DNA from 2 places in the Actinomadura coerulea genome. Region 1 is predicted to be linked to the other one. Evidence: riboswitches for the same ligand, from Rfam matches in the RefSeq annotation. Region 1 holds a riboswitch; the other holds the start of a gene.
The links. Region 1 has a riboswitch for cobalamin ahead of cobN (cobaltochelatase subunit CobN). Riboswitches for the same ligand answer to the same signal wherever they lie in the genome.
Positions count from the first base shown of each region.

Region 1 (5,757 bases):
TAGGGGCCGTAGCCGACGAGGTCGGTCGCGGACGCCAGGACGTCCTGCGCCTCCGGGGTCAGCCACGGCCGCCCCGCGGGCCCGAGCCCGACGACCCACACCCCGCCGGCCCCCTCCGGCCGCGCCGGGGGAGGCGCCGCGAACGAGCGCTCCGCCGGGCTCGTCAGCAGCGCGAGCGCCATGTAGGGAACGTCCGCCGGATCGACGTCGGCGAGCGGGAGGACGCGCTGCCGGTCGCTGGCGGCCCGCTCGACGTACCAGCCGTCGCCCAGCCGCCCCGCGTCCTCGAACGCCTGCCTGACCTTGGGGAACGTCCGGCCGAGCTTGAGGACGGCCGCCGCGTCCGCGGTGCGCAGCCGCTCGGCCAGCTCCTCGCCCGGCAGAGTCCCGGGCAGGACGGTCAGCGTCTCCTCCCGCTCCACCAGCGGGCGCCCCGCCGCGGCCGACGCGGCGCTCAGCGACGTCACGCCCGGCACCACCTCGGCCGGGTAGTGCGGCGCGAGCCGCTTGTGCAGGTGCATGTACGACCCGTAGAACAGGGGATCGCCCTCGCTCAGCACCACGACCGTGCGCCCCGCGTCGAGGTGCGCGGCGAGCCGGGCGGCGCAGTCGGCGTAGAACTCCTCCAGCGCCCCCTGGTAGCCGCCCGGATGGTCGGTGGTCTCCGTCGTCACCGGGTAGACGAGCTGCTCCTCGATCCGCCCGTCCCGCAGGTAGGGCCCGGCGATGGCCCGGGCGATGCTGCGGCCGTGCCGCGCGCAGTGGAAGGCCACCACGTCCGCCTCGCCGATCAGCCGCGCCGCCTTCACCGTGACCAGCTCGGGGTCGCCGGGCCCGACGCCCACGCCGAACAGCCGTCCCGCCATCACTCCGCCTCACTGGCGATGGCGTTGACCGCCGCCGCCGTCATCGCGCTGCCGCCGCGCCGCCCGCGCACCACCAGGTGGTCCAGGCCGCTCGCGGCGAGCGCCTCCTTGGACTCGGCCGCCCCGATGAACCCGACCGGGGTCCCGAGGACCGCCGCCGGGCGCGGCGCGCCCTCCTCCACCAGCTCCAGGAGCCGGAACAGCGCGGTCGGCGCGTTGCCGATCGCGACGACCGCGCCGCCGAGCCGGTCGCGCCACAGCTCCAGCGCCGCCGCGCTGCGCGTCGTGCCGAGCCGCGCGGCCAGCTCGGGCACGCCCGGTTCGCCCAGGGTGCACACGACCTCGTTGCCGGCGGGCAGCCGCGCGCGGGTCACGCCGGAGGCGACCATCCGCGCGTCGCACAGCACGGGCGCGCCGGCCAGCAGCGCCGCCCGGGCCTGCGCCACGACCCCCGGCGACCAGGCCAGATCCTCGACGAGATCGGTCATGCCGCAGGCGTGGATCATGCGGACCGCGACCCGCGCCACGTCATCCGGCAGTCCCGACAGGTCGGTCTCCGCGCGGATCGTCGCGAACGACCGCCGGTAGATCTCGGCGCCGTCCCGGACGTAATCGATCACTGCTGTCCCTCCGCCGTCCTCAGCTCGACCGGGCCGCGGGGCATCCCGCAGCGCCGCTCGCATCCCGTCCAGTGGACGGGGGTCTCGGGCGCGCGGCTCAGGCCGTCCACGAAGCGCCGCGCCTCGCCCTGCACGTCGCCGCGCGACTTCGCGCATCCGGGGCTCCCGGTGCAGGCCGTCACACCGACCCAGGGGGAGGCGGGGTCGGTCGCGAAGCCCGCCGCCGCGAGCGCCGCCGACGCGCGGCCCGCCTCGTCCCGGTCCAGGTCCCGCACCACCACGCTGCGCCACGGCGTCACCCGCACCTCGTCCGCGACCGCGGCGAGCGCCTCGGCCTGCGCGCCCGACATCCTGCCGAGCGGAGGCACGGCCTCCAGCGCGGTGAGCCCGTCCCGCTGCGGGAGCAGCCCGGCGTGCGGCGGCGCGGGATCCGGGCGCGGCGGCGTGTCCCGCACGGCCGCGCCGAGCCGCCGCGCGACGAGCCGCGCGCCGTCCGGCACCTCCGCGAGCCGCCAGGCGCCGCCCCGGATCTCCAGGAACGCCTCCGCCGCCGCGAGCAGCGCCGCGACGGGATCGCCCGGGACGGTTCCGAGCCGCGTCCCGGCCAGCCGCAGGCCGTCGGGGGTGTGGGCCGCGTCGGCGTCCAGCGCGGTCGTGTCGCCGGTGCCGTCGTCGAGCGCGAACAGGAACCGCCCCGGCAGCCGGGCCAGCTCCGCACGCGCGCGGAGCGCCTCGTCCAGCGCCGTGACCAGCGGGTCCGTGGCGAGGACGCCGCGCGGGCCGCGCCCGCCGAGCGGGGACGCGACGATGTTGCGCACCCGCTCGTGGGTCGCCGACGGCAGCAGCCCGGCGGCCTCCAGCCGGGCCGCGAGGGCCGCGGTGTCGCGGACCCCGCGCACCTGGAGGTTGCCGCGGGACGTGAGTTCGATCACGTCCCGACCCAGCTCGCGGGCGGCGGCGCCGAGCACGGCGAGCTGCGCGGCCGACACCGCGCCGCCGGGGACGCGGACGCGCGCCAGCGGCCCGTCGGCGGCGTCGTGGGCGCGCAGCGCCCCGGGGCACGCGTCGGGACGGGCTCTGACATTCGGCACGGGGAGGATGTTAACCACAGTTTGCAGGGCGACCGCGCTGCCGTACTCTTCTGATCAGACGATGGCAATGGGAGGAAGCCGGTGCGAATCCGGCGCGGTCCCGCCACTGTGACCGGGGAGCGAACCCCGCTGTAGGCCACTGTCCGCGAGGACGGGAAGGCCGGGGCGAGCGTCGATCCGGGAGCCAGGAGACTCCTGCCGTCGCGACACCCGCGACCGGGGCGAGGACCCCAGGGGGAGGATGCGCCGTGCCCGAGCACAGCCGCACGGTCCTGTTGCTGTCGACGTCCGACACCGATCTGCTGAGCGCCCGCGCGTCCGGCGCCGCCTACCGGCTCGGCAACCCGGCGCGGCTCACCGCCGCCGACCTGCCCGGGCTGACCGAGGGCGCCGACCTCGTCGTGGTGCGGCTGCTCGGCGGCCGGCGCGCCTGGGAGGACGGCCTCGACGCGCTGCTCGCGGGCCCCCGGCCGGTCGTCGTCCTCGGCGGCGAGCAGGCCCCCGACGCCGAGCTGATGGAGCTGTCCACGGTCAGCGGGGGCGTGTGCGCCGAGGCGCACGCCTACCTCGCGCACGGCGGGCCCGCCAACCTCGCCGAGCTGCACGCGTTCCTGTCCGACACCGTGCTGCTGACCGGGCGCGGCTTCGCGCCGCCGGCCGCGGCGCCGGCCTGGGGGCGGCTCGACCGCGCCGCCCGCGACGGCGGCGGGCCCGTGGTCGGCGTGCTCTACTACCGCGCCCACCACATGGCGGGCAACACCGCGTTCGTGGAGGCGCTCTGCGCGGCCGTGGAGGACGCCGGCGGGCGCGCCATGCCGGTGTTCTGCTCGTCGCTGCGCACCGCCGAGCCCGACCTGCTGGACACGCTCCGCCAGGCCGACGCGCTGGTGGTGACCGTGCTCGCGGCGGGCGGGTCGCGGCCCGCGACGGCCGGGGCGGGCGGCGACGACGAGGCGTGGGACGTGGGCGCGCTCGCCGCGCTGGACGTCCCGATCCTCCAGGGCCTCTGCCTGACCACGAGCCGGTCCGACTGGGAGGGCTGCGACGACGGGCTGTCCCCGCTGGACGCGGCGTCGCAGGTCGCGATCCCCGAGTTCGACGGGCGGATCATCACCGTCCCGTTCTCGTTCAAGGAGGTCGACGAGGACGGGCTCACCGTCTACGCCGCCGACCCCGAGCGGGCGGCCCGGGTCGCCGGGATCGCCGTCCGGCACGGCCGCCTGCGGCACACCCCGGCCGCCGCCCGCCGCCTCGTCGTGATGCTGTCGGCGTACCCGACCAAGCACGCCCGCGTCGGGAACGCCGTCGGCCTCGACACCCCGGCGAGCACCGTCCGGCTGCTCGCCCGGCTCCGCGGCGCCGGGTACGACCTCGGGGAGGGCTTCCCCGGCGTCGACGAGCAGGACGGCGACGCCCTCGTCCACGCGCTCATCGCGGCGGGCGGACAGGACGAGGACTGGCTCACCGAGGAGCAGCTCGCGGGCAACCCCGTCCGCATCTCCGCCGCGTCCTACGAGCGCTGGTACCGCACCCTGCCCGCCGACCTGCGCGAGGGGATGGAGCGGCACTGGGGCCCGCCGCCGGGGGAGCTGTTCGTCCAGGACGGCGACATCGTCCTCGCGGCCCTGCGCGCCGGGAACCTCGTCGTCATGGTGCAGCCGCCGCGCGGCTTCGGGCAGAACCCCATCGCGATCTACCACGACCCCGACCTGCCGCCCAGCCACCACTACCTGGCCGCCTACCGGTGGCTGTCGGACGAGTTCGGCGCGCACGCGATCGTCCACGTCGGCAAGCACGGAAACCTGGAGTGGCTGCCCGGCAAGGCGGCGGGGATGTCGGCGTCGTGCGGCACCGACGCGGCGCTCGGCGACGTCCCGCTGGTCTACCCGTTCCTCGTCAACGACCCCGGCGAGGGCACGCAGGCCAAGCGCCGCGCGCACGCCGTCCTCGTCGACCACATGGTCCCGCCGATGGCCCGCGCCGAGACCTACGGCGACATCGCCCGCCTCGAACAGCTCCTGGACGAGCACGCGACGATCGCCGCGATGGACCCGGCGAAGCTGCCCGCGATCCGCGCCCAGATCTGGACGCTCATCCAGGCCGCCAAGCTCGACCACGACCTCGGCCTGGACGACCGCCCGCACGACACCGAGTTCGACGACTTCCTCCTGCACGTCGACGGCTGGCTGTGCGAGGTGAAGGACGCGCAGATCCGCGACGGCCTGCACGTCCTCGGCCAGGCGCCCACCGGTCCGGCCCGCGTCGACCTGGTGCTGGCCATGCTCCGCGCCCGCCAGATGTGGTCGGGGCGCGAGACGCTGCCCGGCCTGCGGGAGGCGCTCGGCCTCAGCGAGGCCGGCGGCGAGTCGCTCGCCGACGTGGACGCCGCCGAGGCCGCCGCCCGCGCCCTCGTCCAGGCCATGGAGGACGCCGGCTGGGCCGTGGACGCGGCGCGGGAGGCCGCCCGGGACGTTCCGGCGGGGAACCGCGAAGCCGTGACGCGGATCCTGGAGTTCGCCGCCGCGGAGATCGTCCCGCGGCTGGCCCGGACGACCGACGAGCTCGACCACGTCCTGCACGCCCTGGACGGCGGCTACGTCCCGGCGGGCCCGAGCGGGTCGCCGCTGCGCGGCCTCGTCAACGTCCTGCCGACCGGCCGCAACTTCTACTCGGTCGACCCGCGCGCCGTCCCGAGCCGCCTCGCCTGGGAGACCGGGCAGGCGATGGCCGACTCGCTCCTGGAGCGCTACCGCGCCGACCACGGGGAATGGCCGCGCTCGGTGGGGCTGTCGGTGTGGGGGACGAGCGCGATGCGCACCGCGGGCGACGACGTGGCCGAGGTCCTCGCGCTGCTCGGCGTCCGCCCGGCCTGGGACGAGGCGTCCCGCCGCGTCACGGCGCTGGAGCCGGTCCCGCTCGCCGATCTCGGCCGTCCGCGCATCGACGTGACCGTCCGCATCAGCGGCTTCTTCCGGGACGCGTTCCCGCACGTCGTCGCCATGCTGGACGACGCCGTCCGGCTCGTCGCCGGGCTGGACGAGCCGGACGCCGACAACCACGTCCGCGCCCACGTGCGGGCCGACCGGGAGCGGCACGGCGACGAGCGGCGCGCCACGATGCGCGTGTTCGGGTCCGCGCCGGGCGCGTACGGGGCCGGGCTGCTGCCGCTCATCGACAGCC
Region 1 is NZ_JACHMQ010000001.1:2,960,515-2,966,271, reverse strand. It holds gene BKA00_RS13785 (precorrin-2 C(20)-methyltransferase) at 1-866, opposite strand, end outside; gene BKA00_RS13780 (precorrin-8X methylmutase) at 866-1,486, opposite strand; gene cobG (precorrin-3B synthase) at 1,483-2,577, opposite strand; cobalamin riboswitch at 2,623-2,794, shown strand; gene cobN (cobaltochelatase subunit CobN) at 2,826-5,757, shown strand, end outside.

Region 2 (5,757 bases), 2.7 Mb from region 1:
GAGCGCCGCGGCACCGGCGGTCCCGCGCAGCGCCGCGCGGGTCATGCCCGGCTCCGCGCCCGGGTCACGCCGTAGGCGCCGACCGCGATGCCGGCCGCGCCGACGGCGATGCCGATGCCGCCGAGCAGCCGGGCCGTCCCGTCACCGGACGACGCGGACGACGCCGCGGCGGGCTTCACCTGCGCGGTCAGTCCGGTCGTGGCCGCCGAGCCCTTGGGGAGCAGCTTCAGCACCGGCGAGGGGTGCTCCGGCTCGTTCGCCCCCTCGGCAGGGGGCTCCTCCCACTTGACGACCTCGCCGCCGGAGTAGGTCTGGTCGGCCTTGAACAGGAGCTGGTCGGTGTCGGTGGGCAGCGGTCCCATCGACACGTCGAACTCCTCGAACCGGCCCGGCTCGATCCTGCCGCCGCTCCAGGTGATCTTCGTGACGGCCTCGGTCAGCTCGCCGCCCTCGGTCTTCACCGGCTCCGGCAGCCTGGACCTGTCGACCTTCACCGTCCAGCCGGGCAGCGGCCGGACCGACACCGACGACAGCGGGTGGTCGGTCGGCAGGTTCACCACGAGCTTGGTGGTGGAGGCGTCGTCGCGCTCGTTCGGCACCCGGAACGAGACCTTGGCGTACGAGCCCTGCTCGGCGGTCCTGGGGTTCACGCTGACGTGCGCGGACGCCGCCGCGGCCAGGCCGATCACGGACAGGGCGGCGAGGGACGCGACGGCGCCGGCGCGCCGGGCATGCGGAATGAAGGGCATTGCGGAACTCCGTTCGAGACGCACGGGAAGGACCGGGCGCCGCGATGGGGCGTCCGGTGGCGTACGGCGCTCCGGCTCAGGAGTGAGCGAGCGCCCTCGAACGCGGCGGGGGGCCCCGCCGGACGACCTGGTGCCGCAGGACACGCCCGGTGGCCGTGGCGGCGGCCGCCTCGGGCGCCGCCCGGAGGGGACGGGCCGAGGGCTCGGCCGGCTCCACGGCGAGCAGGGCCGGCAGCAGGCGGATCGGACGGTCCGCGAGGGCGGCGACCCGCCGGGCGAGCGACCACGCGGCCCGCTCGCCGCGCCGCAGCCACCACGCGGCCACCAGCGCGGCCGTGCAGTGCGCGAGCGTCATCACCAGGCCGTTCCCGCCGTGGGCGGCGGCGACCGGGACGGGTTCCATGGCGCCCGTCATGGCGGCGTGCGCCTCGGGCGCGTGATGGGGCGCGGTGGCCGCCGTGAACAGCGTGTGGAGGGCGAACTGCCCGCCGAGAAGCCCGCCCAGGATCGTCGCCAGCGAGCGCTCGTGGCCCGCCAGCATCATCGTCACGCCGAGGACGGCGCCGAAGCCCGTGAGCGCCGCCCAGGCGGGCACCGCCGCGCCGCCCGCCAGGACGTGCCCGAGGGTCGCCAGCGTCGCGCACACGGTGGCGAACACCACCGCGCGTGCGGGCCGGAACAGCGGCTGCGGCGCAAGGGGGCTCATGACGGCGACCATCGTCCCATCCCCCGCGCGCGCTGCCCAGCCGCCCCCGAACATTCGCCGCCACGCCCAACATCTTGGGGTTGTGCGTTGATCGTCGACTAGATGTAGGGTTCAGTCCCGTGCTGGTCCGCCCCGTCGTTCGCGGCGGGGGCGGCGTGAGAGGGAACCCGGTGGGAATCCGGGACTGCCCCGCAGCGGTGAGCGGGAACGACCGCCGTCATCGAGCACTGGGCCCGGCGGCCCGGGAAGCGACGGCCAGTAGGACGCCTCGGCAGAGGCGGCGCCCGCGAGTCCGAAGACCTGCCCGCACGCGAGGCCGGGAGACCGGCCTCATCCGGGGGTCCGGGTCCGTCCCGGATCGACACGTCCAGGCCTCGCGGGTGGGCCGGGGGCGGAGCGCGGCCTGCCGCCGCGCGCCGTTCGCATGCCTCCGCGGGGCGGCATGCGAGGGGAAGATGCACGTGACACAGGTTCTGGCCGCGCCGCCGGCGGAGATCGTCGTCGAGGTCGAGGCGGCCTGCGAGGGGATACCGGACGCCGAGGCCGGACGGGTGCTGGCCGCGGTCCGGTCCGCGGACGGGCTGGACGCGGCGGCCCTGCGGGACCTCGCGATCGGGGAGGCCGCCGCGCTCATCCCCGCCGAGCCCGGGTACTCCAGGGTGGCCGCGCGGCTGCTCGGCGGCCGGATCCGGGAGGAGGCCGCGGCCGCCGGCGTCCGGACGTTCGCCGAGTCGGTCGCCGCCGCGCACCGTGAGGGCCTCCTCGCGGACGACCTGGCCGCCTTCGTCGCCGCCCGCGCCGCGGCGCTCGACGCGCTCGTCGACGAGGAGGCCGACGACCGGTTCGAGTACTTCGGGCTCCGGACGGTCTACGACCGGTACCTGCTCAGGCATCCGCGCTCGCGGCTCGTCCTGGAACGGCCTCAGCACTTCCTTCTGCGCGTGGCGTGCGGTCTCGCCGACACCGTGGAGGAGGCCGCCGAGCTGTACGCGCTGCTCAGCACCCTGTCGTACCTGCCCAGCTCGCCCACGCTGTTCAACTCCGGCGCCCGCCGCCCGCAGCTCTCGTCGTGCTTCCTGCTCGACTCGCCGCGCGACGAGCTGGAGTCGATCTACGAGCGGTACGGGCAGGTCGCGCGGCTCAGCAAGTACGCGGGCGGCATCGGCATCTCCTGGACGCGGGTGCGGTCGCGGGGCTCGCTGATCCGCGGCACCAACGGGCACTCCAACGGGGTCGTCCCCTGGCTGCGCACGCTCGACTCGTCCGTCGCCGCCGTCAACCAGGGCGGCCGCCGCAAGGGCGCGGCGTGCGTGTACCTGGAGCCGTGGCACGCCGACGTCGAGGAGTTCCTGGAGCTGCGCGGCAACACCGGCGAGGAGGCGCGCCGCACCCACAACCTCAATCTGGCCAACTGGATCCCGGACGAGTTCATGCGCCGCGTCGAGGCCGACGCGGCATGGTCGCTGTTCGACCCGAAGGAGGTCCCCGAGCTGGTCGACCTGTGGGGCGAGGAGTTCGACGAGGCCTACCGGGCGGCGGAGCGGGACGGGCGGTTCGTCCGGCGGATCCCGGCCCGCAAGCTGTACGGGCGCATGATGCGGACGCTCGCCGAGACCGGCAACGGCTGGATGACGTTCAAGGACGCCGCCAACCGCGCCTGCAACCAGACCGCCGAGCCCGGCAAGGTCGTCCACCTGTCGAACCTCTGCACGGAGATCCTGGAGGTGACGGGCGACAGTGAGGCCGCCGTCTGCAACCTCGGGTCGGTGAACCTGGCCGCGCACGCCGGGCCGTCCGGCGTCGACTGGGAGCGGCTCCGCTCGACGGTCCGCACCGCGGTCCGGTTCCTGGACCGCACCATCGACCGGGGCTTCTACCCCACCCCGGAGGCGGAGAAGGCCAACCGCAAGTGGCGGCCGGTCGGGCTGGGCGTGATGGGCCTCGCGGACGTGTTCTTCACGCTGCGCCTGCCGTTCGACTCGGCCGAGGCGCGCGAGCTGTCGACGCGCATCGCCGAGGAGATCGCCCTCGCCGCCTACCACGCGTCGGCCGACCTCGCCGCCGCCCACGGGCCGCTGCCCGCCTACGACGCGACCCGGACCGCGCGCGGCGAGCTCCACCTGGACCACTTCCCGGACGCGGCGCCCTCCCGTCCCGCCGACTGGGAGGCCCTGCGCGCCCGCGTCGCGGAGGTCGGCCTGCGCAACTCGCTGCTCGTCGCGATCGCGCCGACCGCGACGATCGCGTCCATCGCGGGCTGCTACGAGTGCATCGAGCCGCAGGTGTCCAACCTGTTCAAGCGCGAGACGCTGTCCGGCGAGTTCCTGCAGATCAACCGCTACCTGGTGGAGGACCTGAAGTCGCTCGGGCTGTGGACGCCGGCCGTCCGCGAGGCCGTCAAGAAGGCGAACGGGTCCGTCCAGGGGCTCGTCGACCTGCCGGAGGAGATGCTGTCGCTCTACCGGACGGCCTGGGAGCTGCCGCAGAAGGCGCTCATCGACCTCGCCGCCGCCCGCACCCCGTACATCGACCAGTCGCAGTCACTGAACCTGTTCATGGAGACGCCGACGATCGGCAAGCTCTCGTCGATGTACGCCTACGCGTGGCGGGCCGGGCTCAAGACGACGTACTACCTGCGGTCCCGTCCGGCGACGCGGATCGCGCAGACGACGGTCGCCGCGGCCGTCTGCTCCCTGGAGAACCCCGAGACCTGCGAGGCGTGCCAGTGAACGAGCGAGCGGAAGGGCGGGGCATGCTCCTCGACCCCGGCATGGACCTGACGCTGCGGCCCATGCGCTACCCGGACTTCTACGAGCGGTACCGGGCCGCGATCCGCAACACCTGGACGGTCGAGGAGGTCGACCTCGCCTCCGACCTGGCGGACCTCGCGCGGCTCACGCCCGCCGAGCTGCACCTCGTCAACCGGCTCGTCGCGTTCTTCGCCACCGGCGACTCGATCGTGGCGAACAACCTCGTGCTCAACCTCTACAAGCACGTGAACGCGCCGGAGGCCCGGCTCTACCTGTCGCGGCAGCTATATGAGGAGGCCGTCCACGTACAGTTTTATCTGACCCTCCTGGACACCTACCTGCCCGATCAGGACGAGCGCGTGAAGGCGTTCGCGGCGATCGAGCACATCCCGTCCATCCGGGCCAAGGCGGAGTTCTGCTTCCGCTGGATCGACTCGCTCGGCTCCCTGGACGAGCTCCGCACCGCCGCCGACCGCAGGACGTTCCTGCTGAACCTCATCTGCTTCGCGGCCTGCATCGAGGGGCTGTTCTTCTACGGCGCGTTCGCCTACGTGTACTGGCTCCGGTCGCGCGGCCTGCTGAACGGCCTCGCGTCCGGAACGAACTGGGTCTTCCGGGACGAGTCGATGCACATGGAGTTCGCGTTCTCGGTGGTCGACACCGTCCGGGCGGAGGAGCCCGCCCTGTTCGACGCGGAGCTGACGGCCCAGGTCACGGCCATGATGGAGGAGGCCGTCCAGGCGGAGCTGGCGTTCGCCCGCGACCTGTGCGGGGACGGCCTGCCCGGCATGAGCGCGGACGACATGCGCGCCTACCTCGAATACGTCGCGGACCAGCGGCTCGTCCGGCTCGGCCTGCCCGCCCGCTACGGCACCGCGAACCCGTTCGCCTTCATGGAGCTGCAGGACGTCCAGGAGCTGTCCAACTTCTTCGAGCGCCGCGTTTCGGCTTACCAGATCGGCGTCGAGGGGACGGTCGCGCTCGACGAGGCGTTCTGAACCTTTTAGAACGGGCAGTCGTTGAACCGTGAAGACAAGGCCGAGGAGGAAGAACATGCCTTCCGTCATCGACCGCATCAAGCGGTTCGCCCGGAGTCCGCAGGGCCGCAAGGCGCGTGCCCGCGCGGAACGACTCGCCCGGGACCCGCGCACCCAGGCGAAGGTCCGAGGACTGCTGTCGCGCGGGCGCGGCGGCGGACGCCGCCGCTACTGACCCGTCACCGATACCGGACCCGTCCCCGCCCCGGGGGCGGGTCCGTTTCCGTGTTGCGCATTGGACGTAACTGCAACTCGTTTGCAATAGTGGCCGTATGGCCGACTACACGCTTCCCGACCTGCCCTACGACTACGCCGCCCTGGAGCCGGCGATCACCGGAGAGATCCTGGAGCTGCACCACTCCAGGCACCACGCCGCCTACGTCAAGGGCGCCAACGACACCCTGGAGAAGCTCGCCGAGGCGCGCGAGAAGGAGCAGTACGGCGGGCTGGTCGGCCTGGAGAAGACGTTCGCGTTCAACCTCTCCGGTCACGTCCTGCACTCGATCTTCTGGGAC
Region 2 is NZ_JACHMQ010000001.1:5,706,132-5,711,888, reverse strand. It holds gene BKA00_RS26260 (copper resistance CopC family protein) at 1-45, opposite strand, end outside; gene BKA00_RS26255 (YcnI family copper-binding membrane protein) at 42-749, opposite strand; gene BKA00_RS26250 (MFS transporter) at 826-1,455, opposite strand; cobalamin riboswitch at 1,562-1,777, shown strand; gene BKA00_RS26245 (ribonucleoside-diphosphate reductase subunit alpha) at 1,917-4,184, shown strand; gene BKA00_RS26240 (ribonucleotide-diphosphate reductase subunit beta) at 4,181-5,203, shown strand; gene BKA00_RS26235 (hypothetical protein) at 5,259-5,417, shown strand; gene BKA00_RS26230 (superoxide dismutase) at 5,515-5,757, shown strand, end outside.
Region 2: linked by a shared signal. The riboswitch ahead of BKA00_RS26245 (ribonucleoside-diphosphate reductase subunit alpha) and the one ahead of cobN (cobaltochelatase subunit CobN) in region 1 are both predicted to bind cobalamin.